DNA from 2 places in the Methyloversatilis sp. RAC08 genome. Region 2 is predicted to be linked to the other one. Evidence: riboswitches for the same ligand, from Rfam matches in the RefSeq annotation. Region 2 holds a riboswitch; the other holds the start of a gene.

What was found. A riboswitch is a leader RNA that binds a small molecule or an ion and turns the genes downstream of it on or off. The one in region 2 is predicted to bind cyclic di-GMP.
Region 1: linked by a shared signal. The riboswitch ahead of BSY238_RS00050 (DUF1631 family protein) and the one ahead of BSY238_RS10955 (reprolysin-like metallopeptidase) in region 2 are both predicted to bind cyclic di-GMP.

The regions. Positions count from the first base shown of each region.
Region 1 is NZ_CP016448.1:6,117-21,431, reverse strand. It holds gene BSY238_RS00095 (PhoH family protein) at 1-1,192, opposite strand, end outside; gene BSY238_RS00090 (peroxiredoxin) at 1,224-1,676, opposite strand; gene BSY238_RS00085 (Mth938-like domain-containing protein) at 1,708-2,097, opposite strand; gene BSY238_RS00080 (pyridoxal phosphate-dependent aminotransferase) at 2,255-3,526, shown strand; gene BSY238_RS00075 (GNAT family N-acetyltransferase) at 3,516-4,001, shown strand; gene BSY238_RS00070 (homoserine dehydrogenase) at 3,998-5,311, shown strand; gene BSY238_RS00065 (HPP family protein) at 5,328-6,602, opposite strand; gene thrC (threonine synthase) at 6,721-8,166, shown strand; gene BSY238_RS00055 (HDOD domain-containing protein) at 8,284-9,141, shown strand; cyclic di-GMP riboswitch class I at 9,195-9,284, shown strand; gene BSY238_RS00050 (DUF1631 family protein) at 9,372-11,747, shown strand; gene BSY238_RS00045 (hydrolase) at 11,911-12,453, shown strand; gene BSY238_RS00040 (alpha-hydroxy acid oxidase) at 12,431-13,465, opposite strand; gene BSY238_RS00035 (Fe2+-dependent dioxygenase) at 13,474-14,157, opposite strand; gene BSY238_RS00030 (TonB-dependent receptor) at 14,170-15,315, opposite strand, start outside.
Region 2 is NZ_CP016448.1:2,360,271-2,375,585, reverse strand. It holds gene thiC (phosphomethylpyrimidine synthase ThiC) at 1-906, shown strand, start outside; gene BSY238_RS10965 (PEP-CTERM sorting domain-containing protein) at 1,363-2,340, shown strand; gene BSY238_RS18985 (MarR family winged helix-turn-helix transcriptional regulator) at 2,410-2,931, opposite strand; cyclic di-GMP riboswitch class I at 3,078-3,167, shown strand; gene BSY238_RS10955 (reprolysin-like metallopeptidase) at 3,393-5,759, shown strand; gene proC (pyrroline-5-carboxylate reductase) at 5,865-6,677, shown strand; gene BSY238_RS10945 (YggT family protein) at 6,732-7,298, shown strand; gene BSY238_RS10940 (dihydroorotase) at 7,518-8,816, opposite strand; gene BSY238_RS10935 (aspartate carbamoyltransferase catalytic subunit) at 8,813-9,781, opposite strand; gene pyrR (bifunctional pyr operon transcriptional regulator/uracil phosphoribosyltransferase PyrR) at 9,784-10,275, opposite strand; gene ruvX (Holliday junction resolvase RuvX) at 10,262-10,708, opposite strand; gene BSY238_RS10920 (YqgE/AlgH family protein) at 10,701-11,279, opposite strand; gene BSY238_RS10915 (cryptochrome/photolyase family protein) at 11,367-12,809, shown strand; gene BSY238_RS18400 (BPSS1780 family membrane protein) at 12,892-13,659, opposite strand; gene BSY238_RS10905 (hypothetical protein) at 13,860-14,225, shown strand; gene BSY238_RS10900 (acyl-CoA thioesterase) at 14,301-14,813, shown strand; gene BSY238_RS10895 (MBL fold metallo-hydrolase) at 14,810-15,315, shown strand, end outside.

The DNA of each region.
Region 1 (15,315 bases), 1.6 Mb from region 2:
AGGTGCGCCCGCGCATGAAATTGAGCGACTTGACCTTGATCCTGCTGCGGATAAGGTCGAGCGTGGCGGCGCGGCCCCACTCACCGGACGCATTCGGGTCGTCGGTCTTGTTCAGGACGTCGAGGTTGTCTTCGAGCGCACCCATCCACGGCGTCATCTTTTCTTCTTCGGTGCCCGGCAGGAAGCCGATGTCTTCGCCGACCGGCACGGTGACGCGCGTCATGATGATTTCGCTGTAGAGCTTGCTCTCCAGCACCTGGGTCAGTCCGGCCGCCAGCGTCAGCAGCGTTTTGCCGGTGCCGGCCTGGCCGAGCAGGGTGACGAAATCGATGTCCGGATTCATCAGCAGGTTCAGCGCGAAGTTCTGCTCGCGATTGCGCGCCAGAATGCCCCAGACCGAATTTTTGTGGTGCCCGTAGTCGACCAGCGTTTCCAGCACGGCGGTCTTGCCGCTGCGTTCCCGCACTGCAGCATGGAAGGGCTTGTCCTGCTTGGCACCCGCTTCCCGGTACACGAATTCGTTGATCAGCAGATCGGGGCACAACGGGCCCTTGACCCGGTACAGCGTGCGGCCGTTTTCCTTCCACGATTCAAGGTTGCCGCCGTGCTCATCCCAGAACTTCTCCGGCAACTCACGCGTGCCGGTGTAGAGCATGTCGGTGTCTTCGAGCACCTTGTCGTTGAAGTAGTCCTGCGCATGCAGCCCGAGCGCGCGGGCCTTGATGCGCATGTTGATGTCCTTCGACACCAGGATGACCTGCCGCGCCGGGTGGCGCTGCGACAGATGCATCACGACCGCGATGATCTGGTTGTCTGCCTTGGCGGTGGGCAGACCGGCCGGCAGCAAGCCGTCGATCGCTTCGGTCTGCAGCAGCAGGTGGCCGCTCGCCAGGTCGCTCGACGCCGCCGCCAGCGGAATGCCGAGAGCGATGCGGTCTTCCGCGCCGCTGACGATTTCGTCCAGCAATCGACTGGCCTGACGCGCGTTTCGCGCGACCTCGGTCATGCCCTTCTTGTTGTTGTCCAGCTCTTCCAGCGTCATGATCGGCACGAAGATGTCGTGCTCCTCGAAGCGGAACAGGCTGGTCGGGTCGTGCATCAGCACGTTGGTGTCGAGGATGAAGAGCTTGGTGGCCGGGGCGGACTTGCGGGTGCGCGGTGCGGGTGCTGCAGCGGGGCGTCGGGTGGCCATTGGATCTTTTCTGTGTCGGTTGCGCCGGGTTTCAGAGTGTCTTGACGAAGTCGAGCACTTCGTCTGCGTGGCCCGGCACTTTCACGCCGCGCCATTCGCGCAGGATGAGGTTGCCCGTGCCGATGACGAAAGTGCTCCGCTCCACGCCGCGCACCTGTTTGCCGTACATGTTCTTCATCTTCATCACGTCGAACAGCGCGCAGGCGGTTTCATCCGGGTCGGAAATCAATTCGAACGGAAGCTCAAGCTTGGCCTTGAAATTCTGGTGCGATTTGATGCTGTCGCGCGAAATGCCGATCACGCCGCAACCCGCGCCAATGAACTGTGGATAGAGGTCGCGAAAGGCTGCGCTTTCGGTGGTGCAACCCGGTGTGCTGTCCTTCGGATAGAAGTAGATCACCAGCGGCTTGCCCGCTGCAGTCAGATTGAAATCCTGTCCCGAGGTTGAGGCCAGCGTGAAATCGTCGATCGGGTTGGTGCTCATGTGAGCCGTCTCTCCTTGAATGGTGTTGGGATCACGCTGACGGCGCCGCCTCCGGCAGGATGAGCGCTGCGGCCACCGCGCGGCCTTCCGCAACCAGTATGTTGTAGGTGCGCGCAGCCGCCAGTGTGTCCATGACTTCGACGCCGATGCCTGCATCGATCAGCGGACGCAGCAGCGAAGGGTGGGGGAATTGCTGCGTGGGACCGGTGCCGAGCAGCAGAATCTGCGCATCGAGCGCGGTCAGCTGCGCAAAGTCGGCGGCACTGAGCTGGTCGATGCTGCCGGCGCCCCAGTCCTCGCGCAGCAATCCGGGACCCAGCACCACTGTGCGCGTCAGCTGGCGATCGCCGATCTGCAGATAGCCATCGCCGAATCCGGTGACGAGGTAGGTGGTCGGGCGCGGGTTCTGATGCAGCTTCACGGTGGTTCGGTCGGGGGAATCCAGTGGTCTTTGAGCGCTGCCGGCAACCGGCTTTTGCCCTGCCTTGCGGCCTCGCATACAATCATATCTTTTTTCGCAAGCGGACAATGAAGTCCGCGCGACGGCAATCATCCCGGTGACTGCCGCTCATCGCCCCATGCCCAGTCATTCAATCATCGCCTCTCCAGATCGCCCCATCGTGCATCCTCCGGTTTCGAAGTCCTCCAAGCTCGCCAACGTCTGTTACGACATCCGCGGCCCCGTGCTCGCCCGCGCCCGCCAGATGGAGGAAGAGGGTCAGCGCGTCATCAAGCTCAACATCGGCAATCTCGCGCCCTTCGGTTTCGAAGCCCCCGAGGAAATCGTGCAGGACGTTATCCGGAATCTGCCAGACGCGTCCGGCTACACCGATTCGCGCGGGCTGTTCGCGCCGCGCAAGGCCATCATGCAGTACAGCCAGGAAAAGCGGATTCCGGGCGTGGGCGTGGACGACATCTTCATCGGCAACGGCGCGTCCGAACTCATCGTGATGGCCATGCAGGGCCTGCTCAACAGCGGCGACGAAGTGCTCGTGCCGGCACCCGATTACCCTCTGTGGACGGCAGCGGTGACGCTGGCCGGCGGTACGGCCCGCCATTACATCTGCGACGAAGGCGCCGACTGGATGCCCGATCTGGCCGACATCCGCGCCAAGATCACGCCCAACACGCGCGCCATCGTCATCATCAATCCGAACAATCCGACCGGCGCGCTGTATTCCGACGCGCTGCTTCAGGATCTGGTGGAGATCGCACGCCAGAACAACCTGATCGTGTTTGCCGACGAAATCTACGACAAGACGCTGTACGACGGCGCCACGCACACCTCGATTGCCTCGCTTGCCGACGACCTGCTGTTCGTCACCTTCAACGGCCTGTCGAAGAACTACCGCGCCTGCGGCTACCGCGCCGGCTGGATGGTCGTGTCGGGCGACAAGCGGCACGCCCGCGACTACATCGACGGCCTGAACATGCTGGCGTCGATGCGCCTGTGCTCCAACGTCCCCGGTCAGTTCGCGATCCAGACCGCACTCGGCGGCTATCAGACGATCAACGATCTGGTCGCCCCGGGCGGACGGCTGGCGCGCCAGCGCGACACCGCATGGGAGTTGCTGACTCAGATCCCGGGCGTCAGCTGCGTCAAGCCGCGCGCCTCGCTCTACCTGTTCCCGCGGCTTGATCCCAAGCTCTACCCGATCGAGGACGATCAACGCTTCATTCTCGAACTGCTGGAAGAACAGCGCGTGCTGCTGGTGCAGGGCACCGGCTTCAACTGGCCGCGGCCGGATCATTTCCGCGTGGTATTCCTGCCGCACGAAGACGACCTGCGCGAAGCCATCGGACGCATCGCCCGCTTCCTCGACGGCTTCCGAAAGCGTCATGGCCGCTGAGGTCACCGTCGTGCGGGTGGCCGGCAGGCGGGCCGTGCTGGAACCGGTGTGGCTGGCACGCGCCGAACCGGTACATCGGGCACTTAGGCCTGACCTTCCGGCGGATTACGCCCGCACGCTGCAGGGCATTTTCGACGACGGCGGCGAAATGGCGGTGGCCGTCCGCGATGACCAGGTTGTCGGCGTGGCGGTGTTCCGCTGCCACCGCAACACATCGTGCGGCATGCACTTCTATGTGGATGATCTGGTCACCGCACCGGCAGCGCGCTCGCAGGGCGTCGGCAAGGCCCTGCTCGACTGGCTGGCGCACGAAGCGGCAGCGCGCGGCGCCACGCGACTCCGACTGGATTCCGGCACCCAGCGTATCGATGCGCACCGCTTCTACCATCGCGAAGGCATGCACATCGCCTGTTTCCTATTTTCGCGGGACCTGAGCACGGCCCCGCAACGACATCCCACACGAGGCAAGGCATGAAACCCATCAATGTAGGTCTGCTCGGCATCGGTACCGTCGGCGGCGGAACCTGGACAGTACTGACACGCAATCAGGAAGAGATTACCCGCCGCGCCGGCCGGCCGATCCAGATCACCGCGGTCGCCGACCGCGATACCGCCCGTGCGCAGCAGATGACCGGCGGCAAGGTGAAGGTGACCGGCGATGCCTTCGAAGTCGTGCGCGATCCTGACATCGATATTGTGGTCGAGTTGATAGGCGGCTACACCATCGCGAAGGAACTGGTGCTCGAAGCGATCGCCCAGGGCAAGCACGTGGTGACCGCGAACAAGGCTCTGCTGGCCACGCATGGGCAGGAAATCTTCGCCGCTGCGCAGGCCAAGGGTGTCATGGTGGCATTCGAGGCGGCGGTGGCCGGCGGCATCCCGATCATCAAGGCGGTGCGCGAAGGGCTGACGGCAAATCGCATCGAGTGGGTGGCCGGCATCATCAACGGCACCACCAATTACATCCTGTCGGAAATGCGCGACAAGGGTCTGACCTTTGCCGACGCGCTGGCCGATGCGCAGCGGCTGGGCTACGCCGAAGCCGATCCGACCTTCGACATCGAAGGCGTCGATGCCGCACACAAGATCACCTTGCTGTCGTCGATCGCGTTCGGCATTCCGGTCCAGTTCGACCGCGCGCACATCGAAGGCATCACGAAACTGACCGCCGACGACATCCGCTACGCCGAAGAACTGGGCTATCGCATCAAGTTGCTGGGCATCACCAAGCGCAAGGCCGACGGCTTCGAACTGCGCGTGCACCCCACACTGATCCCGTCGAAGCGTCTGATCGCCAACGTCGAGGGCGTGATGAACGCCGTGCTGGTCAAGGGCGACGCCGTCGGCGCCACGCTTTACTACGGCCGCGGCGCCGGCGCCGAGCCGACAGCCAGCTCGGTCATCGCCGATCTGGTCGACGTGACCCGCCTGCATACGGCCGACCCGGAACATCGCGTGCCGCATCTTGCGTTCCGTGCCGATCAGCTGTCCGATACCCCCATCCTGCCGATCAGCGAAGTCGAAAGCGCCTACTACCTGCGCCTGCGCGTGCAGGACAGGCCGGGTGTGCTGGCCGACATCACGCGCATCCTGGCTGATCAGGAAATCAGCATCGACGCCATGCTGCAGAAAGAACCGTCGGAAGGCGAACAGCAAGCCAACATCATCATGCTGACCCACGTGACGCGCGAGAAAAAGGTCGATGCCGCCATCGCGCGCATCGAAGCACTCGACAGTACGGTGGGCAGCGTGACGCGTCTGCGTCTTGAAGAACTGAACGGCTGAGCCGGGAGGCCGGCGTTCAGCCGGCCTGCGCCGGTGCGGCATCCGGTTCGACGTTCAACGCTTCGCTTCTCGCATCGACCAGCGCCATCCGGTGATACAGCGCTGCCACCAGATCGGTGCGGTCAAGCAGCCCGACCAGGCGGTCAGCGCCATTGATCACCGGCACGGCAGTCTGACGACCAGCGGCCATCGCCTCGGCTGCCTTGCCCACACCGTCATGCTGGCGCAACACCAGCACGCCATCGCGCACGTCCCGCATCATCTGCCCGACGACCTCCGCCTTGTCGGAATGCATCTGCTGCGACCGTGCGAGCAGGTGGCGTACCGCATCGCCCATCGTGCGGTTCGCGTCAGGCGACACCTCGCGCAGGAAGTCTTCCAGCGACAGCAGACCGATCACGCGCCGGCTGCGATCGACCACCGGCAGGGTGTCGACACGCAGCGTACGCATCAATTGCCAGGCGTCGGCGAGCGGAGTGGCGAACTCCAGCGCCGGCGCGGCCCTGTCCGAACGCTCGATCAGGTCGCTGCAGCGCATTTGATGGACGCGCATGAAGGCATGTCTGAGCGTGCGTTCGTAAAGGTCGACGAGGTCGTCGTCACGCACGTCGAGAAAACCGTCGATTTCGCCCAGCGCTGCCTCGAGATCGCGATGCGCGATGACCGGCGGCGCCCGGTGCATCCGCTGCTGCGCGGCGGGCGGCGTGCCCTGCGGGTAGTGGCGGCCGGGAATCAGGTTATTCACCACCATGACCGCCACCATGATGGCAATCGTGTTCGCGGCGGTCGCCATCAGCGCCGGCTCGATCGCCGCGCCCTGGGCGGCGGCCATCGTCATGGTCAGCGCCATCGCACCGGCAGGCGGATGGATGCAGCGTGCCCAGGCGGTCAGCCAGATCGATGCAGCCAGTGCCACGGCCATCACCCACGGCCCGCTCGGCAGCCAGTAACCGCAGGCATAGCCGAGCGGCGCGGATATCAGCAGGCCGCCGATGACCGACCACGGCTGTGCCAGCGGACTGTGCGGCAGCGCGAACAGGATGACGGAGGTCGCGCCCAACGGCGCCAGAATGCGCTTCTCTTCCGTACCGAGCGGCAGCACGAACAGCACGCCCTCGAACAGCAACAGGCCGAACAAGCCGGCCAGCGTACTGCGCCAGCGCTCGGCGGGCGACAGCGGTGGGGCATCGGAAACCAGATGCCGGCGCAACAGTTCGGTCAGGCCGGTCATCAGCAAAAATCCGCTCGAAACACCGCAGTGTATCTGTTCGCCCCAAGTTGGTGCATTCATGCAGCCATAACCCGGAAGGGTGCGGGCAGGCCGGAAAGGCGCGCTGTGCTAGATTAATGCCCCTTGAACTGACGCCGTCGGGCGCACTGCGCCCGATCGCCTTCCGACCACGACTCCGATGCACGACGCGATGTATTACGTATCCACCCGCGGCCTCGCGCCGCAGAAGCGCTTCACCGACATCCTTCTGGGCGGTCTGATGGAAGATGGCGGTCTCGCCATGCCGGCGCAGTACCCGAAGTTCACGCCGGTTGAGCTCGGTTCGATGCGGGGCATGGATTACCGCCAGCTGGCCTTTGCGGTGCTGTCGCGCTTCGCCGACGACCTGCCGCCCGACGACCTGCGCACGCTGATCGAACGCACCTATCGGCCCGAGGTTTACTGCAACACCGTATCCGGCTCGGACGCGCGCGACATCACGCCGCTCCACACGCTGGAGCCGGACCTGCATCTGCTCGAACTGTCGAATGGCCCGACGCTGGCGTTCAAGGACATGGCGATGCAGTTGCTCGGCAACCTGTTCGAATATGCGCTGGCGAAAAACGGGGCAGAGCTGAACATTTTCGGTGCCACCTCGGGCGACACCGGTTCGAGCGCCGAATACGCAATGCGCGGCAAGCGCGGCATCCGCGTGTTCATGCTGAGTCCGCACGGCAAGATGAGTCGCTTCCAGAGCGCCCAGATGTTCAGCCTGCAGGACCCGAACATCTTCAACATCGCGGTGCGCGGCGTGTTCGACGACTGCCAGGACATGGTGAAGGCGGTATCGAATGACCTTGATTTCAAGGCGAAGTACCGCATCGGCACCGTCAATTCGATCAACTGGGCGCGCGTATCGGCTCAGGTTGTCTATTATTTCAAGGGATACTTCGCCGCGACGACGCGCGATGACCAGCAGGTCAGCTTCACCGTGCCATCAGGCAACTTCGGCAATGTGTGCGCCGGTCACATCGCCCGCATGATGGGCCTGCCGATCCGTCATCTGGTGGTGGCCACGAATGAAAACGACGTGCTCGACGAGTTTTTCCGTACCGGCGTCTATCGGCCGCGCGGCAATGCGGAAACGCTGCACACCACGAGCCCGTCGATGGATATTTCCAAGGCAAGCAATTTCGAACGCTTCATCTTCGACCTGACCGGTCGCGACACCGAGCAGGTGAGGGCGATGTGGGGTGAAGTGGACCGCGGCCGCCCGTTCGATCTGTCGGGTAGCGCGCTGTTCGGCAAGGTCGCGTCCGAATATGGCTTCCAGTCCGGCGCCAGCAATCATGCCCATCGCCTGGCCACGATGCGGCTTGCACACGAGCGCTGGGGCCGCGCCATCGACACGCACACCGCCGACGGCTTGAAGGTCGCGCTGGAGCGGCGTGAAGCCGGTGTGCCCATGGTGGTGCTCGAAACCGCACTGCCGGCAAAGTTTTCGGAAACCGTGGTCGAGGCGCTGGGCTGCGAGCCGGTGCGACCGCACGGCATGGAACACCTCGAATCGCTGCCGCAACGCTTCGAGGTGATGGGTACCGACGTGGCCGCCATGAAGGCCTTCATTGCCCGCAATGCTGCATGAGCCGCAGGCGGGCGGCGTCAGCGTGAGCTGAATCGGGGATCAAGTCCGGCCCGCACGCTGCCGTATACACAGACATCGAACCATATGCGCACCGCGGTGCGTCACGGAGAACATGTCATGGGTGAGCCGGTGAATTCATCGCTTGAGGCACTGCAGCGGCTGTCAGCGGAACTTGAATCGGGCGACATCGTCTTCCCGACCAGCATCGACGTGTCGCTGCGCATCCGGCAGGCGCTTGAAAACCCCGACATCAACGTCAATGAGGTGTGCAGGCTGGTGGGCGCCGAGCCGGTGCTCAGTGCAAAGGCGCTGCGCCTCGCCAATTCGGTCGCCTACAACCGCAGCGGCAACGAAATCACCGACGTCCGCACTGCGGTGACACGCGTTGGTACCGAGCCGATCCGCATGCTCACGATGTCGCTCATCGTCCGCCAGATGGTCGATGCGCGCGCCGACGAACGTCTGCGCGTGATGACACACGATCTGTGGCGGCACACCATCCACGTTTCGGCACTGAGTTACGTGATCGCGCGCCGCCTTTCGCGGCTCAACGCCGATACGGCCATGTTCGCCGGTCTGGTGCATGAGATCGGCCAGTTCTACCTGCTGGCCCGCGCATCGGCCTTTCCTGCGCTGCTGCAGCGCGAAGCCGAACTGGGTGGGCTGATGTTCAGTTTCAGCCAGAGTGTCGGCCGCGCCGTGCTCGAATCGCTCAAGGTACCGGAACAGATCATCGCCGCCGTCGATACACCGTCGTTCGAGGGTGCCGTCGTACCACCCCGTTCGCTGGGTGATGTGCTGTTCCTTGCGGAGAGCATGGCGGCCTTCCCGAACCCGTTCACCACGCTGTCGCCGGAAGAGGATGTTCTGCTTGCCGATGCGGCGACCTCTGAGATCGACAACGAAACGCTGGAGGCGGTGGTCGCGGAATCCAAGGAAGAGATCGATTCCATCATCGCCACACTGCAGATATGAAGGCCTAAAGTCTTTAGCAGCGCAGTCGTTAAATGATGTGACGACATATTGAAGCTGAACCAGGGCAAACCCACCGAAAGGTGGCGACGCAAAGTTTCCGGTCTACCGGGTGCCCAGCGCCCCACGACAGCGGGGCCGCCGCGAAGCTGCACTCCGCCTCGCGTCCGGACCTGACTTTGCGCCCCGTTTCAGCCTTTATCGACCGCCATGCGCGGCCGCAAAGGTGAATCATGAGCGCTGTACCCCTGCCGAAACAGACTGCCGTACCGCCCGAACGAGGGCGGGTGATCAGCGACTGCCGGGATTTCACGATCCGGCGCCTGCGTGATTCGCTGCGCGGCATGCTCGAAAAAATCGAAGAAGATCTGGTCGCGCGCGCCGAGGCGGAGCTCGACCGTGACCAGCGCAACCTCTACATGTTCACCTGCGGCAAGGCGCGCCAGCAGTGGGCCGGCATCGAACAGACCTTCATCGACCACCTGACCCGCTATTTCGACGCGCGTGTACGTGGCGAGCCGATCGAATCATCACGATCTGCAGTACCGACGTCGCTGGACGAACTCAGCCTGGTGGGCGAAGACGATCTGACGCAGGATCTGGCCGTTCACGAACTGACCCGCAAGCTGAAGGAACATTGCGACGAGGAACTGTTCGGCGTCGAACAGCGTCTGGGCTCGCTGCTCGGCAAGACGGATCCGACCGATCAGGACAACCCGCTGGGTACCGAAGGCGTCGCCAAGGCGCTGCGGGCGGCCTGCGAAGAAGTCGATGCCAGCGTACAGATGCGCCTGGTGCTCCTGCAGTCGCTCGAATCGCAGATTTCACGCGAACTTTCAAAGCTTTACCAGGACCTGAACGTAAGGCTGCAGCGGCAGAACGTGCTGCCGGGCCTGCGTCGCGGTTTTCGCCGCCACGCCGGTTCGCGCTCCGCCGTTGCGGGCGTGCCGCATGGGCAGGGCGTCAGCGCAGCCGGTGATCAGGCAGGCATGGCCAGCAGCGGTTTTGCACCGTCCGCCGGCGGACAGGGCGGCTTTCCTGCAATCGGCGGCGCGCACGAAGCGGGCCTCACCGCATCGATGCCCGGTTTCGGCATGTCGTCGGTCGATGGCGGCTTCGGCGAACAGGCTGCGTTTGGCGCCGCCGCGGAGGCAGACGGCGACATCTACGCCATGCTGTCGCAACTGGTCCAGGGCCAGATGGCAGCGCAGGGCATCGCGCTGCCGTCAATCGGCGCTGCCGGAGCGAATCCGGCCGGGCTTGCGTCACCCTTCGTGTTCGAGGCGCTCAGCGCGCTGCAGTCCGACGCCGACCTTTCGGTGCCGGCGGCTGCGTCCTACAACCTCGGGATTCCGCCCAATCTGCTGCGCAATTTCCGCACCTCCGAGTTGGGCCGCCACCTCGGACAGTTCGATGCGATTACGGTCGACATCGTCGCCATGCTGTTCGACCTCATCTTCGACGACGCCGATATCGCCGATCCGATCAAGGCGCTGGTCGGCCGGCTGCAGATTCCGCTGGTCAAGGTGGCCATGCTGGATCGCAGCTTCTTCTCCAGCAAGGCACATCCGGCGCGCCGACTGCTCGACCTGATTTCCAATTCGATGATGCGCTGGGGGCGCGACGTCGGTCACGAAGACCCCCTTTACATCAAGCTGGCTGAAATCGTTGACCGCATTCTGCGCGATTTCGATCGCGATCTGAGCCTGTTCGAGGCCTGCAGCGAAGACCTGCGCGCCTTCGTCATCGAGCTCGAGGCAGACGAGACGCAACGTGCCGAAGCAGCAGCACTGATCGCCAGCGCGCGCGAGCAGGAACGGCTGCGCCGTGAAGATGCGCGGCGCGCCGCTGACGACGAAATCGACGACCGGCTGCGCAAGCCGCTGCCCGGTGTGGTGCAAAGTCTGCTCGATGGCGTATGGCGCCGACTGCTGCGCAAGCATGTCGATACCGGTCCGGACGCGGCGGTCGATTACCAGCAGGCACTCGCCACAATCGACGAACTGATCTGGAGCGTGCAGGCCAAGGCCGACGCGGATGAGCGCCGCACTCTGGTGGTTGCGCTGCCCGGCTTGCTGCGCCGTCTCAACCAGGGCTTCGACCTGGCTGGTGCGCATCCGGCCGACAAGCTGATGCTGCTCAACGGCCTGTTCGACCTGCACGCGCAGTGGCTCAAACCCGGTGCGGCGACAGCCCCCCCGGCGGTCGAACAGTGGGTGCCGGAGGCTTATTCCGCGAATGACGATGTGCCGGCGCCTGAAGTGGTCAGCGAGCATGTCGAACAGGATGGACTGGAGCTCAATGACATTTCGTTGAATCTGCCGTCACCGCTCGACATCCAGGAGCAGGACCGCGTATTCGAACTCAAGCGCGGCGACTGGATCGAGTTCCGCCAGGCCGATGGCAGTTTCGTGCGCATGCGCCTGAACTGGGTCAGCCCGCAACGCGGCATCTACCTGTTCACCAATCCCGGTTCGACGCGGGCGACCTCGATCGCACCCGACGCGCTCGCACTGCAACTGGCCAACGGCGAGGCACGCGTGGTCAACAGTGAGCCAATGTTCGACCGGGCGGTCAGTCAGGCGCTCGGCCAGCAACGCGTGCGCTGAGGCTCCAGCCAGTTCGGCAAGGTCGAACATCGGCGGCGCGCTGCACGGTCGAAATACGTCTGCGGATGTTCGGGGGCGCAGGCTGCTCCCGAGGATCGCCGCGTCGCTGCCTGCCATCAAGGACTGGTAAGCTCTCAGGCAATCTGGACCGACGGAGTGTTCGATGCTGATAGACCGCCACGGATCATCGCTGCTGCTGATCGACATGCAGGAGCGGCTGCTGCCCGCGATGGATGACGCCGGACGCCTGCTCGACAATGTCGTGTGGATGGTGCGCATCGCGCAGCGCCTGTCGGTGCCGGTTTCGATCTGCGAGCAGAATCCGAAAGGTCTGGGCGCGACGGTGCAGGCGCTGCGCGATCTGGTACCGGCGCAGGCCATTGTGCCCAAGATGCATTTTTCCTGCGTCACCGAAGGCTGCCTGGAGACCGTAGCCGGACTGCAGCGGCCGCAGGTCGTGATCTGCGGTACCGAAGCGCACATCTGCGTATTGCAGAGCGCACTCGACCTGCAGTCCAGCGGCAAGCAGGTGTTCGTCGTCGCCGATTGCATCGCGTCACGCGACCCGTCCAACCGCCTGATCGCACTCGACCGCATGCGTCAGCAGGGTGTGATCGTGGTGTCGCGCGAAATGGTGGCGTTCGAATGGCTGGGCGCGGCAGGTTCGGACGAATTCCGCGAAATCAGCCGGACCTTCCTGCGATAGCCGCCAGGGTCGCGTGGCCGCACAGCGCCATGCTCTGTTCCAGCTCGTCGCGCAACAGCCGGATGACGTGCGCGACGCCGAGCGCACCGTTGCCGGCCAGCCCCCAGATGCACGGGCGGCCGATCAGCACCGCCCGTGCGCCGGCGGCCAGTGCGCGGTGCACATCACTGCCGCTGTCGATGCCGCTGTCCAGCAACACCGGCACACCCGGCCCTACGGCCGACACGATGGTCGGCAGCAGTGACAGGCTGGCCGGAGCGCCGGCCAGCACGCGCCCGCCGTGGTTGGATACGACGAGCCCGTCGCAGCCCCGTTGAACCGCTTGCATGGCATCGTCCGGGTGCAGCACGCCCTTGAGCAGCAGGGGTAGTTTCGTTCGGTCGCGCAGCCAGGCCAGGTCGTCCCAGGTCGGCGCCTGCGCCATCCAGCCGTCGAACACCTGACTCTGGCCGTCGCCGATGGCGACCGGGCGGGCGGGTGCATCGAGATTGACCGCACCGACCTGCGCCGGCAGCGCCAGTGCCGTCTGCTTGACCGGCGCGTCGACCGTGAACATCACTGCGCGGATGCCGGCAGCGATCGCACGATCAAGCAGCCGGTGCGTCGCCTCGCGGCTGCCCTGCCAGTAAAGCTGGAACCACGGCGCGCGCTCGGCAGCACGGACGATGGCATCGAACGGCTGGCTGGCCAGCGAGCTGATGACCATCTGCCCGTCCTGTGCATTCGCCGCCATCGCGCTCGCCTGCTCGCCATCCGGGTGATACAGGCGCTGATAGGCGAGCGGGGCGAGCAGCATGGGGTGTGCGAGCCACTCGCCGAACAGTTCGACGCGGGTATGGCCGCCGCGCACGTCGGTCAGCGGGCGCGGCATCAGTGGCGCGGCGTCGAAGGCTGCGCGGTTCGCACGCCCGCACGGCGTGTCGCGGCCGTCGTCGAGGTAGTGCCACAGCTCTGGGTGCAGGCGCGCGCGCGCCAGTTCTCGGTAGTCGGCGATGCAACGCGGCGCGGGCATGTTCACGTTCAGGTGTCGCCCCAGCGGCGCAGCAGGTTGTGATACACGCCGGTCAGCCTGACCATGGAGGGTGTTTCGCCCAACTGCTGGCGCAGGGTCAGCAATTCCATGTCGAGATCGAACAGCAGGCGTCGCTGTTCGGCGTCGCGCACCAGGCTCTGGATGAACATGAAGCAGCCGATGCGCTCACCGCGCGTCACCGGCTGCACCTGATGCACCGACGACGACGGATAGAGGACCAGACTGCCGGCCGGCAGCTTCACTTCGTGCCGGCCGTAGGTATCCTCGATGACCAGTTCGCCACCGTCATATTCAGCCGGGTCGGACAGGAACAACGTGGCCGACACGTCGGCACGCACATAGCCATTGCCGTCAGGCAGCGCGCGCATCGAATTGTCGATGTGCGCGCCGTAGCGGTCGGCGCCGTCGGCATAGCGATTGAAGCAGGGCGGCACGATGCGGTGCGGCAGCGCCGCCGTGAAGAACAGCGGCGAGCGGTTCAGTGCCGCCAGCACGATGCGCCGCAACTCCGGCAGCAGCGGCGCATCTTCGGCGATCTGCTGGTTGTTCTTGACGGTGACCGCCTGCGTACCGGCCGTCAGCGCGCCACTCGACCACTCGGCGCGGGAGAGCAGGGCGCGCACCAAGGCGACTTCGTCGCCCTGCAGCAGGTCATCTATCGTCAGGAGCATGAGCCGTGCGGGTCAGAAGGCATAGATCGCCGACAGCACGGCCGAACGGCCTGCCCCCGGAATGCTCTGGCCGCTCTGCACCTCGAACAGGTACTTTTCGTCCATCAGGTTGTACACGTTGAGCCGAAGCTTCATATCCTTGCTCACCTGGTAAAGCGCCACCGCATCGAACAGCCAGTAGTCATCAACAACGACAACAAGGTCGGTGCTGGCGCTGCTGGCGATGATGGTGTTTCGCGAATCGACATACTGCACGCCGCCACCGACGCTCAGGTCATTGGTCAGCTGGTAGGTCGCCCACGCATTGAAGGTGTGGCGCGGCGTGTTGTCAAGCGCCTGCCCGAGCTGCACCGGATCGTTCGATTTCTTCACCTCGCTGTCCTGGAAGGTATAGCCGGCGAACAGGTTCAGACGCGGGGTGACACGGCCGGTGGCCGACAGCTCGATCCCCTGAACCTCCTGCACGCCATTTAGAACGGTCGCGACATCTGCGGGTCCCCGCGTACGACCGTTGAAGCGTTCGGTCCGGAAAAGCGCACCGTGGATCAGCAGCGATTCGCCTAGCGCGTTCCACTTCGCGCCGACTTCATAGCTGCGCGTGCGCTCCGGCTTCAGGTTGAAATCGGCCGGGCTGACCGGCAGATTATTGTTGCCTCCAGCCAGCTGCACGATTTCGGCCCGGCCTGACGGATCGAAGGAACTGCCATAGCCGGCGTACAGGCTCAGCGTCGGGACGGGACGGAAGATGAGGCCGACATTGCCCGACACCTCGGTATCGGTGCGCGACAGATCCTGACTGTATCCCGGTACGCGGCCGTCGTTCAACGCCCGCACCTTGGTCTTCACGCGGTCCCAGCGCAGCCCGGCATTGATGTCCCATTGCGGCGTCAACGTGATGATGTCGGATACATACAGCGCCGTGGTTTCCAGATCGAGCTGCGCGCGCGTGCCGTTGTAGGCAATGGGCGTCGCCGCGCGCAACTGCGGGTTCAGCAGGTTGGTCGCCGGACCGTTGGCATCCAGACGGCGCTTGTTCTCGCTGTCTTCGCGCGCCAGTTCCAGGCCGGTCACGAGGTGATGGCGGATGGCGCCGGTCATGAACTTGAAGGTCAGGTCGGTCTGGTTGATCAGCAGCTCATTGTCCTGATCACGCGGCTT
Region 2 (15,315 bases):
GCCGGCGTGCGCCTGCCCTACATCCCGATGACCGCCAACCGCATGACCGGCATCGTCAGCCGTGGCGGCTCCATCATGGCCAAGTGGTGCCTGGCGCACCACAAGGAGAGCTTCCTCTACACGCACTTCGAAGAGATCTGCGAAATCATGAAGGCCTACGACGTGAGCTTCTCGCTCGGCGACGGGCTGCGTCCGGGATCGATCTTCGATGCCAACGACGAGGCGCAGCTGGCCGAGCTCAAGACGCTGGGCGAGCTCACCCAGGTCGCCTGGCAGCACGACGTGCAGGTGATGATCGAAGGCCCGGGCCACGTGCCGATGCAGCTCATCAAGGAGAACATGGACCTGCAGCTGGACTGGTGCGACGAGGCGCCCTTCTACACGCTGGGCCCGCTGACCACCGACATCGCGCCGGGCTACGACCACATCACCAGCGGCATCGGCGCGGCGATGATCGGCTGGTACGGCACGGCCATGCTCTGTTACGTCACGCCCAAGGAACACCTGGGGCTGCCGGACAAGGACGACGTGAAGACCGGCATCATCACCTACAAGCTCGCCGCCCACGCCGCCGATCTGGCCAAGGGCCACCCGGGCGCGCAGATCCGCGACAACGCGCTCTCCAAGTCACGCTTCGAATTCCGCTGGGACGACCAGTTCAACCTCGGGCTCGATCCGGACAAGGCGCGCGAATTCCACGACGAGACCTTGCCCCAGCACGGCGCCAAGCTCGCGCACTTCTGTTCGATGTGCGGCCCGCACTTCTGCAGCATGAAGATCACCCAGGACGTACGCGACTACGCCGCCGCCCAGGGCCTCACCAACGAGGCCGCGCTCAAGCAGGGCATGGAGACGAAGTCGATCGAGTTCGTCAAGCAGGGTGCCGAGGTGTACAGAAAGGTGTGAGGCGCGCGGCGGCGGTCCTTGCGGGGGCTGTTCCTGTGGGAGCCTGCTGTGGGAGCGGCGGCCGCGATCCAGTCGGCGAGAAGCCGCCGTAATCCTGTCGATCGGACATGTCGCCGCGACTTGCACTGCGCTGACGATATGTCGGCTTTTTTTACACAACGCGTTCATCAAGACAGTTCGGCGCTCGCGAATTCATTGACCACAGCAGACACCGCTCGACGCCAGCCCCATATGACATACGCCGATGGAATTTTCAATACATACAGTAACGCGATAACCCGTTCTCGAAAATAGAGATTCCTGAGCCGCTGCGTTGGTCGAAGCAGTGGCCCACCGGATCGTCAGGGCCGGCCAAGCCCTTGCGACTCAACTCTTCCTGCACGAAGGAATGCCGCTTGCTACCGGCGTCTCCGGGCGAAAACATTTGTCGCCATTCAGACTCGGAGATCACCAAAAATGAAAAAACGGGGTCGTCAGTTCCTCGCGCTTGCGCTGTCCTGCAGCAGCTTTGCCTCCGTGGCGGCCGACCAGCTGGTGTGGTCGGAAACGTTTCAGCGCTTCACGCCGACATTCGCCACGGTCGGTTCGATCAACACGGCAACCGTACCCGGCGGCATGTCCAGCGCGCTGGTGACCGATCCAACCCGCGTCAAGGGGCCGAATGGCGTCGAGTTCGTCGGCGGACGCATCTGGTGGCCGGACCAGCAGCTGAATCGCGTCGTGTCTTCGCTGCCTGACGGTTCGGATCTGAAGTCCTACAACATTTCCGGCGCCTACGACATCGATCTTCAGGGCGGTCTGCTGTACGTGACGCGGCAGAATTCGGGCGACATCCTGACGCTCGACCCATCGTTGCAATTCCCGCCCGCCGACGTATTCAAGAGCGGCCTGACATCGCCGTTCGCCATCGACGTGACCGCGGACAGCGTTTTCTGGAGTCAGGTCGGCACGTCGAACCGCCTGATGCGCTCGAACCTCGACGGCTCGAACGTGCAGACGCTGCTGACCGGCCTGACCTCGTATGACTTCGAAGTCACTGCCAGCCACATCTACCTGACGACGACCGATGGCTTCGTGAAGCGCAGCAACCTCGACGGCAGCGACCTCACGACGCTGGCCAGCGGGCTGGGCTTCCTCAATGGCATCGACGTCACCGACGACACGATTTACGTGTCGGCGCTGCAGGCGCTGTTCACAACGCCGGCCGGCAACTCCACGCTGGGCGCCGGTCGCATCCTCAGCATGACGCTCGATGGCAGTGGTGTGGTGGAAGTGATCCGCGCGCAACAGGACTTCGATCCCAACCTGCCGTTCAGCCCGTCGCAGATGCGCGGTGTGGCGGTGCTCGCCGTGCCCGAGCCGTCGTCGTACGCACTGCTGCTGGCCGGACTGGCGCTGACCGGTGTCGCGGCGCGGCGTGTCCGGCGCGGCTGAGCCAACCCGATGTACTTGAAAAGGGGCCGCGAAAGCGGCCCCTTTTCATTCCTGCCACTGCTGTCGTGTTCAGTCGCCGGCCACCGCATCGAGGTGGCGCGTCAGCGCAGAACGCACGCCCTGCAATGCGGATACAAGTTCGGACAGTTCGCGCGCCGAGCAGCCGGTGGCCGGGCCGAGCGCCACCGGAACCGCCCGGGCGCGCCGGCACGTGTCCTGGCCGGCTTCGGTCAGACTCAGTTCGACGTGGCGTTCGTCGACCGTCGACCGGCAGCGGTTGAGCAGCCCTGCCGATTCCATGCGCTTGAGCAACGGTGTCAGCGTGCCGGAATCGAGAAACAGCTGTTCGCCCAGCGCCGACACGGTCAGCGCCCGGCCGGCGTCCCCGAGTGCAAGCAACACCAAGTATTGCGGGTAAGTCAGGCCGATCTCGTTGAGCAGCGGCTTGAAGGCCTTGGTCATCGTCAGCGATGACGAATACAGCGTGAAGCACAGCTGCGCCGTCACCGGCGTGAGGTGCGTCGTTTCGGGGCTTGCGTCAGAGGCGGCTTCGGAACCGGAAGGGCGGGATTGGCGGGATTTCTGAGGCATCTTTCAATCGTATCAGCAAACAAATGCTCTTCTGCCGGGTTGTCGGACCCGTTCAACCGCTGGTGCGCGCGGCCGATTGTGCGACGACACAGTTGTTGTCGAAGTTCCGGTCAAGACGCCTTCCGGCAGGCCGAAAACAATGCTGAATCTGAAAAAGGCAAGCCCGCGCGAAAGCCGGGTACGCAAAGTTACCGGTCTAATCCGTGCTCGCACGGGATGACAGCGGGACCGCCAGTCATCATCCGCTCCGTCCCGTGACGTGGCGGGCACGCGCGGGCCGCACCGGTAACACCCTGTCACCGGTCTGGAGTGTGTCCGCCATGGTTAATCGTCATCTGCCCGCAAGATCCTCTTTCCGCCTCGCTCGCACGGCGCCGTCGCGCCTTGTTCTGGCATGCGCCCTCGCGCTTTCGTCGTGGTCTGCCTGCGCGGCGACGCCTGCAGTCCTCACGCAAGCGCCTGTGCTGGATGCCGTTGCCGATGCCGTGTCGGAAGGCGGCATGTGGCCGGTTCGCATTGACCTCGCGCGACTGCGCGCTGCGCGCAGCGGCGACTCACTACGCTTTGCACTGCCCGACGGTGCAAGGCTCGACGTGGTATTCGATTCGACGATCGACCAGCCGGATGGCGTGCAGTGGATCGGCCATCTTGCGGCCGGCCGGCAGTTTCCGGTTCGTCTGCGCCTTGATGGCGCGCTCGCCTCGGGCGTCATCCGCACGCCGGATGGCGGCTATGTGCTGGGTCATGTGGACGGGAGACAGCTGGTCGGTGCTGACCTTGCGGCGCAGGCCGATCCGGTGACCGTCGAAAGCCTGCCGGCGATGTTCGCCCCGTCTGTCGCCGTCCTCGATGAAGCGCGCGACACCAGGCGCGGCGCCGACGAACCGGAACCGCGAAAGCCGGCCGACGTAGCCCACCCGGTCACGGTCGATCTGGTCGCCATGTCGGCGCTCGAGCCCGGCGCCGACATGGCCTTGTCGATTCCGGACCACGGCGACTATCGCGTGGCCTATGACCGCACCGAACCGGGCGATACCGACAGCACGACGTGGGTCGGTCACCTCAAGGATTACGGCCAGGAGTTCCGCGTCATCATTACATCGGGTCCGAACGGCAGCGTCGGCAACATCCTGACGCCGTCCGGCGAAATCCTGCTGGTCAGCGATGGCGGTTCGCAATGGCTGGTCGATCCGCAGCGCTCCGGTCTGTCGCAACTGGAGCCGGACCACGCCGATGCGGTGGGTGAAGTCATTGCCGGTGGCCCGATGGAGGCCGAAGGCGCTGCCGGGGACGGGCCGACCGCCGCGGCAGCCAGCAGCACCACGACCGCCGGCAGCGCCACCACCCCGACAACCCAAACGTCGGCCAGCGCCACCACGGTGGATGTGCTGGTGCTGTACACGGCCGGCTTCAAGACACGCAACGGCAGCCTGTGGGCGACCCGCATCGCGCAGTTGGTCGCGCTGTCGAATCAGGCTTACATCGACAGCGGCGTTGCCATGCGCGTCCGTCTGGTCGGCAGCGAGCTGGTCGGCGAGCCAGATACCACGTCCAACTCGAACGCACTGACCGCGCTGGCGCGCGGTACCGGAAACTTCGCCGGCGTACCGGCGCTGCGCAAGAAGTTGGGTGCCGATCTGGTAACCCTGGTGCGCCCCTTCAACATGAACGCACAAGGCGGCAATTGCGGTGTCGGCTATGTCGGCGGCTATAACGGCGCACCGGTTTCGGCCTACGCCGCCTACGGCTATTCGGTGGTCAGCGACGGCCGTGATGTAGCGGGTACCAGCTACTACTGCACCGATTACACCTTCACGCACGAGCTCGGCCACAACATGGGCCTGATGCACGACCGCGATACCGTCGCGCGGCAGGGCGGCGGCAAGGGCAGCCACGACTACGCCTTCGGCTTCGGACGCAGCGGCAGCTTTGGCTCCGTCATGAGCTACATCTCGCCGGTGATCGGGCGCTTTTCCAACCCTGACCAGAAGAACTGCGGCGGCAGCTTTGCCTGCGGTGCACCGGTCGGTACGGCAACCAGTGCGCACAACACGCTGGCACTGAACAACAATCGCAGTGCAATCGCCGCCTTCAGTCCCGCCATGGTGGCCGGTACCTTCCAGATATCGGGCACGATTTCCAGCGTCGGCAAGCCGGTGGCCGGTGTCGCGCTGAGCGCCAGCAACGGTGGCAACTGCACGCCCAGCGGCAGCACCGGCGCCTGGGCCTGCGTGGTGCCGCAGAACTGGAGCGGCGTCATCACCCCGAACGTGCCGGCCGGCCGTGCAACGCCGGGCAACTTCAGTTTCAGCAAGATCAGCGCGGCGCAGACCGGCCGCAACTTCGTGCTGCCCGGACAGACCATCAGCGGCACCATCAGTCGAGCAGGCAAGCCGCTACCCAATACTGCAGTCATTGCCAGCAATGGCGTCTCGTGCAGCGCGACCGATTCCGGCGGCACCTATCGCTGTACGGTTCCATGGGACTGGAGCGGTACGGTGGCGCCCAACATGCCGGCCGGGGCTGTCACGCCGACCTCGCGCACGCTGACCGCGGTGAAGACGACGCAGAACGGATTGAATTTCATCAGTACCACAGTACAGATCAGCGGGACGGTGACGCGCGCCGGAAAACCGGTCGCGAAACTCGTCATGCTCGGCAGCAACGGTGCAAATTGCGGTGCAAGCGCCGCGAATGGCAGCTATGCCTGTACCGTACCGAACGGCTGGAGCGGCATCATCCTGCCCTCAGCCGCAGCGAACCCACCCTATCTGTCGGTGACTGCCGTGAAGGCTGCGCAGCCGGGTCGCAACTTCACGCTGCGCTGATCCGCCCGGCGGGCGGCAAAGGTCGTTCCGCCCATCCGCCCGCTGCGGTTACCATATTGTTCTTCGGCCCGCTTTTTGCGGGCCGTGACCTTTGACGGGGTGGGCATGCAGATCACTTTCATCGGCGGCGGCAATATGGCCAGTGCGCTGATCGGCGGCTGGGTCCGACGCGGCGGCGACGCGGCGGGTATCTGCGTGGTCGAACCGCAGGCCGAGGCGCGCGCCCGACTGGCACACGACTTCAGTGTGCGGGCGATCGAAGCGGCGGACGCGGCCGCGCTGCGTTGCGACCTGATCGTGCTGGCGGTCAAGCCGCAGCAGATGCGTGAGGTGTGCGCCGGACTCGCGCCCGGGCTCGACCACCAGACCGTACTGAGCATCGCGGCCGGCCTGCGCGCGGCCGACCTGTCGCGCTGGCTCGGCGGCTACCCGCGCATCGTGCGCGCGATGCCGAATACGCCGGCGTTGATCGGCCAGGGCGTGACCGGCCTGTACGCCGACGCAGCCGTCAGCGACAGCGAACGCGCGCAGGCGGAGCAGGTGCTGGCCGCCGTAGGCAGCACGGTGTGGGTGGAAGAAGAACGCCTGATCGACGCCGTGACCGCGCTGTCGGGCAGCGGTCCGGCCTACGTATTCCACTTCATCGAAGCCATGGTGCGCGGCGGCGAGGCGCTCGGCCTGAGCGCCGATCAGGCGCACCGCCTCGCGGTCGCCACCTTCACCGGCGCCTCCGCGCTGGCGGCGCAAAGCCCGGAGTCGCCCGGCACGCTGCGCGAACGCGTCACGTCGAAGGGCGGTACGACCGAGGCGGCGCTTAAGTCGATGTCTGCCGACGGTGTGGCGGACTCGATCGTGCGCGCACTCGCGGCTGCAGCAGCACGCGGCGCCGAGCTGGGTGACCAGCTGGGTGCGCAATAGGCGCCGAGCGCCGCCCCATCATCCTTCCTTGCTGAATCACCTCAACACGAATCCATGCTGACCGACCTGATCCTGCTCGTCCTGAATGCCGTCGCCGGCTTCGTCACCACATTGCTGCTCGCCCGTTTCTACATGCAGTGGGCGCGTGTCAGTTTCCGCAACCAGCTGGGCCAGTTCGTCATCCAGACGACAGACTGGGCCGTGCTGCCGGCGCGCAAGGTGATTCCGGCGGTGTTCGGGCTCGACATGGCGACCTTCGTCGTGGCCTGGCTGCTGCAGGTCGCGCTGCTGTTGCTGGCGGCCACACTGCAAGGCGGCCTCGGCGCAGACAACCTGATTCCGCTGGTTTTCCTGCGCGGGCTGTTCGAAGTGGCGCGTCTGTCGGTGTGGTTCCTGATCATCGCGCTGCTGATCTCCGCCGTGCTGAGCTGGGTGTCGCCCGGCAATCCGCTGGGCAGCATCCTGGGCGCGCTGACTCGGCCCTTCCTGCAGCCGATCCAGCGCGTCATGCCACCGATCGCCAACGTCGACCTGTCGCCGCTGGTGCTCATCCTGCTGCTGCAGATCGTGCTCTACCTGATCGATGCGGCGTCGCGGCAGATCTTCGCACTGGTCATGTGACGCGGGCGAAGACCGGCGGCATTCCACCGGGGCGGGGGCACAGCGGGATGTGTTGGGCATCGCTGCGCTCACCCCAACCTACGGTCGACGTGCCGCGGCGGCTCGCCGGGCATCGCTGCGCTCACCCCAACCTACGGGGCAGCAAGTAGGTTGGGGTGAGCGCAGCGATGCCCAACAACAGGCCTTCGATCATGCACTTCGGGAGGCGCGTGGCCGCCTCTACCTGGCGGCCCTGTCGTTCGCGGGCGTCTCGTACACCACCTGACCCGACACCAGCGTCGCGCACACCTTGCCCAGCAGTTCCCGGCCGATGAAGGGCGTGTTGCGGCCCTGACTGCGCAGCGTCGCACGGCTGATCATGACCGGCGCATCGGCGTCGAAGATGCATATGTCGGCCGCGCTGCCGATGCGCAGGTGTCCGGCGTCCAGCCCGAGCACGCGTGCCGCGTCCGACGTGATGCGGGCGAGTGCCAGCCGCAGCGGCAGCTGCATTTCGCGCGCCCATGACAGCGTGAGCGGCAGCAGCAGTTCCAGCCCGGTGGTACCGGGTTCGGCTTCGGCGAACGGCACCTGCTTGGCGTCGTCATCGACCGGCGTGTGGTCGGAACACAGCGCGTCGATGCGGCCGTCGGCCAGCGCGGCGCGCAGTGCCTCGCGGTCGAACTGCGCGCGCAACGGTGGAATGGTGCGGCACTGCGGATCGAAGTAGCCGATGTCGACATCGCACAGGTGCAGCGAGTGGATGGCGACGTCACAGCTCACCTTCAGCCCGTCGAGCCGCGCCTGATCGATCAGCATCAGCCCGGCGCGGCTTGAAATGCGCGCCAGATGCAGGCGGCAGCCGGTGGCGCGGGCCAGTTGCAGCATCTGGCCGATGGCCAGCGTTTCAGCGAGTATCGGTATGCCGGTCAGGCCGAGCCGCGCGGCCACTTCGCCTTCATGCGCCACGCCGTCGGACGACAGGTGCAGGTCGGTCGGCTGCAGCCACACGGTGTAACCGAAGGTAGCGGCGTACTGCATGGCGCGGAACAGCACCTGCGTGTCGGCCACCGGCACGTTCGCCTGGCTGAACGCGATGCAGCCGGCGTCGAACAATTCGCCCATTTCGGTCAGCCGCTGACCCTTCAGGCCCATGGTCAGCGCGCCGTGCGGATACACGTGCGCGAGGTTGAGCATGCGTGCGCGGTGCTTCAGCATTTCGACCAGTCCCGGCTCGTCGAGCACCGGGTCGGTGTCCGGCGGGCAGGCCAGACTGGTGATGCCACCGGCGACCGCGGCGGCCATTTCCGATTCCAGCGTGGCGCGATACTCCAGCCCCGGCTCGCGCAGCCGCGCGCACAGGTCGATCAGGCCCGGCGCGACGATGCGCCCGGTTGCGTCGAGGACGCGGTTGGCGTGGAAGCCGTCCGGTGCGTCGCCCAGCGCCACCACCTTGCCGGCGGCGATGTAAAGGTCGGTCGGCGCATCGATGTCCTGCGCCGGGTCGATCAGGTGACCGCCCTTGATATGGATTTTCATGCATTGCCCCCCGCCAGCATCGCCATGACCGCCATCCGCACCGCAATGCCGAAGGTGACCTGCGGCAGGATGACGGCCTGCTTGCCGTCGGCCACCGCCGAATCGATTTCGACGCCACGGTTCATCGGCCCCGGGTGCAGCACGATGGCGTCCGGCTTGGCCAGCGCCAGCTTTTCCTGCGTCAGGCCGAAGAACTTGAAGTATTCCTGCGGGCTGGGCAGCAGCGAGCCCTGCATGCGTTCGTTCTGCAGCCGCAGCATCATCACGACGTCGACGCCGCGCAGGCCTTCGGCCATGTCGTGGAAGACACGACAGCCGAGCCGGTCGATGTCGGCCGGCAGCAGCGTCTTCGGCGCGATGGCGCGCAGGTCGGGCACACCCAGCGTGGTCAGCGCGTGGATCTGGCTGCGCGCCACGCGCGAATGCAGGATGTCGCCGACGACGGCCACCGACAACTGCGTGAAGTCGCGCTTGTAGTGGCGGATGGTGTACATGTCGAGCAGGCCCTGCGTCGGATGCGCGTGCCGCCCGTCACCGGCATTGATCACGTGGATGTGGTCGCGGCCGGTCGCTTCGAGGTGCTGCGCGATCAGGTAGGGCGCGCCGCTGGAGGCATGGCGCACGACGAACATGTCGGCCTGCATCGCGGCGAGGTTGTCCACCGTGTCGAGCAGGGTTTCGCCCTTGTTGGTCGAACTGGTCGCGATGTTCAGGTTGATCACGTCGGCCGACAGGCGCTTGGCGGCAATTTCGAAGGTGGTGCGGGTGCGCGTGCTGTTTTCGAAGAACAGGTTGAACACGCTCTTTCCGCGCAGCAGCGGCAGTTTCTTCACCTCGCGTTCAGCCACCACGGTGAACGGCTCGGCGGTGTCGAGGATGCGCGTGATGACGTCGCGCGGCAGGCCTTCGGTGGTCAGCAGGTGCTGCAGTTCGCCGTGCCGGTTCAGTTGCGGGTTGCGCGCCATGGTCAGCTCCCGGTCAGTCGCAGCGAGAGGGTGTTGCCGTCCTGCGCCAGTTTCACGCGTTGCCCGGGCGGCAGGTTGAGTGTCGCGGCGCAGTAGGTCGGCGCCACCGGCAGTTCGCGGCCGCCGCGATCGACCAGCACGGCCAGTTCGACCCGCAGCGGACGGCCATAGTCGAACAGTTCGTTCAGCGCGGCGCGCACCGTGCGGCCGGTGTGCAGCACATCGTCGACCAGTATCAGGTGGCGGCCTTCCACCTCGAACGGCAGCGCCGACGAGCGGGTATCGCGCGCCAGCCCGCGCTTGGCGTAGTCGTCGCGGTAAAAGCTCACGTCGAGCGAGCCGATCGGATGGGCCAGGCCGAGCAGTGCGTGCAGTCGTTGCGCCAGCCACACACCGCCGGTGTGCAGGCCGACCAGCGCCGTGTCGTCGGTGACCTGCGGGCGTATCTGGTCGGCCAGTACGACCAGCAGGTGTTCTGCGTCAGGCAGTGACATCGAAATAGTCCTTGAGGATGAGCTGGGCCGCGTGTGCGTCCAGTTTCTGCTTGCGGTCGCGCCAGTCGCGCAGGCCACCTTCGTCGCGCAACTGGCTGTCGGCTTCGGCCGAGGTGTAGCGCTCGTCCTGCAGCACCACCGGCAGGCGGTAGCGCCCTTCGAGCTGGCGCGCGAAGCGTTCTGCGCGCGCGGTCATGTCGTGCGGTACGCCGTCGGGCGACAAGGGCAGACCGACCACCAGTGTGACCGGCTTCCATTCATCGAGCAGTCGGCCGACCGCCGACCAGCGGGCGTCATTGGTTTCGGCTTCAAACGTGAGAAGCGGGCTGGCGCTGCGCAGTTCGCACTCACCGACTGCGACGCCGATGCGTTTTTCGCCGAAATCGAACGCCAGCACGGTACCGCGCGCAGGAAGACCACCCGGTTCAGGCATGCCCGGCCACGTCGGACAGCGACGCGAAATCGACGCCGAGCAGCTGCATCGCGGCGACCAGACGTTCTTCCGGCGGCAGGTCGAAGATGATGCCGCTGTCGGCAGGCACGGTGAGCCAGGCGTTCTGCGCCATTTCCCATTCGATCTGGCCCGCCTGCCAGCCGGCATAGCCGAGCGTGACCAGCACGTCGTCCGGCTCGATCTCGCTGCCCAGCGCCTGCAGCACGTCGCGCGAAGAGGTCAGGCCGAGGCCGTTGCCGACGTCGATCGTGGATTGCCATTCGCCGACCGGGCGGTGCAGCACGAAACCGCGGTCGGTCTGCACCGGGCCGCCGAAATAGACCGGCTGGCCCTGGAAGCGTGGTGATTCGAGCGTGAGCTCGATGCGCTCGAACAGGTCTTCTAGCGACATGTCGATCGGCCGGTTGACGATGACACCGAGCGCGCCCTGATCATTGTGTTCGCACACCAGCGTGAGCGTGCGGGCGAAATTCTTGTCCGCCATGGCGGGCATGGCGATCAGGAAGTGACCGGTGAGATTCACCGTGGAAGTCGATGCGTGCGCGTGCATGGCGGGATTTTATCCGTGTTGTGCGTTTGTCGCAGAACCTGTGCGACTCTCGGGACTCGAAAACGCGATCGGATCCTGGAGGTGGGTGTGGCAAAGAGTTCGTCTCGGCTGGTGTGGTTCCGTCGCGACCTGCGCGTGGATGACCACGCGGCGCTGTACCACGCGCTGCGCGAAGGCGGGCCGGTGTGGTGCACATTCGTGTTCGACACCGAAATACTGGACGAACTGCTGCGTGAAGGCTGGCGCGCCGATCGGCGGGTGGAATTCATCCATGCCGCCATCGTCGAGCTGGACGCGGCCCTGCGCGACCTCGGTGGCGGCCTCATCGTGCGCCACGGCCGCGCGCGCGACCTGGTGCCCGCGCTGGCGCGCGAGCTGGGTGTGGACACCGTGGTCTGCAACCGCGACTACGAACCGGTGGCACAGCAACGCGACGCCGAAGTCGGCGCCGAACTGGCGCGCCATGGCATCGGTTTCGAGCAGTACAAGGATCAGGTCATCTTCGAATGCGACGAGGTGCTGACGCTGGCGCACAAGCCGTTCTCGGTATTCACGCCGTACAGGAACGCCTGGCTGAAGAAGCTCACGCCGTATCAGCTTCAGGCCTATCCGGTACGCCGTTACGCAGCCGCATTCGCCGTGCAGCCGGCAGCCGCCATTCCGTCGCCGGCGGACATGGGGTTCGAGCCGACCAATCTGGCAACGCTGAAACTGCCTACCGGGGCATCCGGCGCCGAAACGCTGTTCGACGAATTTCTCGACCGCATCGACCGCTACAAGCAGACGCGCGACTTTCCGGCGACCAAGGGACCGAGCTATCTGTCGGTGCATCTGCGCTTCGGCACGATATCGGTGCGCCGGCTGGCGCGTGAAGCGCATGCGCGCGGTGGCGCCGGTGCCGAAGGCTGGCTGAACGAACTGATCTGGCGCGATTTCTATTTCCAGATCCTGTGGCACAACCCGCACGTGCTCAACGGCAGCTTCCGGCCCGAATTCGACGCCGTGCGCTGGGTGGACGACGAGGCGCGCTTCGCCGCGTGGTGTGAAGGCCGCACCGGTTATCCGCTGGTCGATGCGGCGCAGCGCCAGCTGGCGCAGACCGGCTACATGCACAACCGGCTGCGCATGGTCAGCGCGTCCTTCCTGACCAAGGATCTGGGCATTTCCTGGCGGCGCGGCGAGCACTGGTTCGCGCGCACGCTGAACGACTTCGATCTGGCGGCCAACAACGGCGGCTGGCAGTGGGCCGCGTCGACCGGCTGCGACGCCCAGCCATGGTTCCGCATCTTCAACCCGGTCACCCAGTCGGAGAAATTCGACGCCGATGGCCAGTTCATCCGCCGCTACTGCCCGGAACTCGCGAAGTTCGACCGGAAACGCATCCACGCGCCCTGGCTGGCGACGGCGCTGGAACAGCAGATGGCCGGCTGCGTGATCGGGCGCGACTACCCGGCGCCGGTGGTGGACCACGCGGCGGCGCGCGAGGCGACGCTGGAACGGTTCAAGGCAGTGAAAGGGGGCGTGGAGTAGAGGCGGTGGCGTTGGGCATCGCTGCGCTCACCCCAACCTACGGGTGTGGCAGGCGGGCGGTGCGACAGTCCTGAACGGCGCCTCAGTCGTGGCGGAACACGTCGCGATAGCTGGCGTAGATCGCGCCGAAGGTGACCGGCAGCAGCACCAGCCAGCCCAGCATGGCCGGAATCGACGCCAGCACGACCAGCACGATGTAGATCAGCGCGAACACCAGAAAGGCCGGTGCATTGCGCAGACAGGCGTAGAAGCTGACGCGCATCGCCTCGATGGCGGTCATGCGATGGAACATCACCAGCGCGGGTGCGAACCACACGGCCATCAGCACGGGCGCCATCAGCATCACCGCAATCACCAGCAGCAGCGAGGTCGCGGCCGATACGACCAGCAGCGCAGCGAATGCAGCGAGCCCGGCCAGCCCGGCGACGATGGCCGACATCAGCAGCACGAACAGGGTGACCGCCACCATCGCACCCAGATACCAGCCGCCCAGCGCGAGCAGCGGATTGACCCGTTCGCCGAAGCCGGCCCAAAGATGCGACAGCGCGAGCGGTTCGCCGCGCGACAGCGCCTGGCAACCCTGCATGATGCCGCCCAGCGTCACCATCGCCAGCAGCGTTGCTGCGATGGTGCCGAACAGCGGCACCACATTGAGCGCCACCAGCACGACCGTCCAGATGACGGTGATGACGATCCACAGGCCGGGCGCGGCCAGGAAACACTGCCAGCCCTGACGCAGCCATTCAAGGCCGCGGCCGGCCGGCAGGCCGCGCGATTCGGGTGCCGTCACGTCCGGCAGGGCGACCGGCTGCGGCGCCGGCTCGAAGGGGTTGTGGCCTGAACTGTTCATGCTCAGCATCATTCCACATCCGCGCGCCATGTCGTGCGCTGGCTGTCGCGCGCCGTCCACAACCTCTGCGGCGCGCAGGCAAGACCGCACACGACGCGCGCGCTTGTAATGAGCGCGCGGCGCATGTTCCACTAGACTTCAGAAGTGTTTGGCGACGCTGCAGCGGATCTGTGGCGTCGCCCCCCCTCCGGGAGACCTTCATGAAACTGACCACCCTGTGCGCCGTGTCGGCGCTGCTGACGTCGTCCGCCGCGCTGGCCGGCGGCATGGGCCACGTGCCCGTCACGCCGATCGGCGGCGACCCCTACGGTCAGGGCGCCGGTATCGGTGGTGCCGGACCGGGCGGCATGATAGGCCAGCATCCGCGCGACCTGATCCGGCCGAATGCGCGCAGCCGCGCGACCCACATCTATCCGACTCTGCGTGGCACGCAGATTCGCGACTATTCGCGACCGGGTGTGCGCATCGAGGAAGATGCCTACGGCACCAGCGTGTATCCCACGGCTCCGTATGGCAATGTGCGCGACTACCGTCAGCCCGGCTGGCGCATCGAACAGGATCGCTGATCCGCAGCCGCCCTCCCCGGCGGCGATTCCTTCCACCTCACGACTCACCGGCCGCGCGGCCGGCGCCCTTCCACGATGACCGAACTTCCGAAACACGAACTGACGATGACGGTGCTGATGACGCCCGACATGGCGAACTTCTCCGGCAATGTGCACGGTGGATCGCTGCTCAAGTTGCTCGATCAGGTGGCCTACGCCTGCGCCGCGCGCTTTGCGCAGACCTATGTGGTGACACTGTCGGTCGATCAGGTCATCTTCCGCAGCCCGATCCACGTCGGCGAACTGGTCACCTTCCTCGCGTCGGTCAACTTCACCGGTACGACGTCGATGGAAGTCGGCGTCAAGGTGATGACGGAAAACATCCGCGAACACACGACGCGTCACACCAACACCTGCTACCTGACCATGGTGGCGATGGACGAGGCGCGCCGCCCGTGCCGCGTGCCGCAACTGACACCGGCCACGCCGGACCAGCGGCGGCGCCAGACCGCCGCCAAGGTGCGCCGGCAGATGCGCCTCGAGTTTGATCAGCGCTTCCATGAATTGATGCAGGCCGAACAGGCGAAAGCCGGCGAGGTGAATGAATGATCGATTACGAGCACGACATATCCGCCATCGACGCTGCACTGCTCCGCCACGGCATGGCATCCATCCACCTGCTGCGCGCCGGTGACGAAGCGGCGCTGGTCGACTGCGGCACCGGCCATTCGCTGCCCAATGTGCTGGCCGCACTGGCACACAAGGGCATCGCCGCCGACAAGCTGCGCTACGTCATTCTGACCCACGTGCATCTGGACCACGCCAGCGGCGCCGGTGCAGCGATGCGCGCCTTTCCGAATGCGCAGCTGGTGGTGCATCCGCGCGGCGCGCGCCACATGATCGATCCGTCGAAACTGATTACGGGTGCCACGGACGTCTATGGCGCGCAGGCGATGGCCGACATGTATGGCGACATCCTGCCGGTCGACGCGGCGCGCGTGATCGAAACGCATGACGGTTACGTGCTCGACTTCAACGGCCGCACGCTCGAATTCATCGACACGCCGGGCCACGCGAAGCACCATCACTGCATCTGGGACGCGCGCTCGCA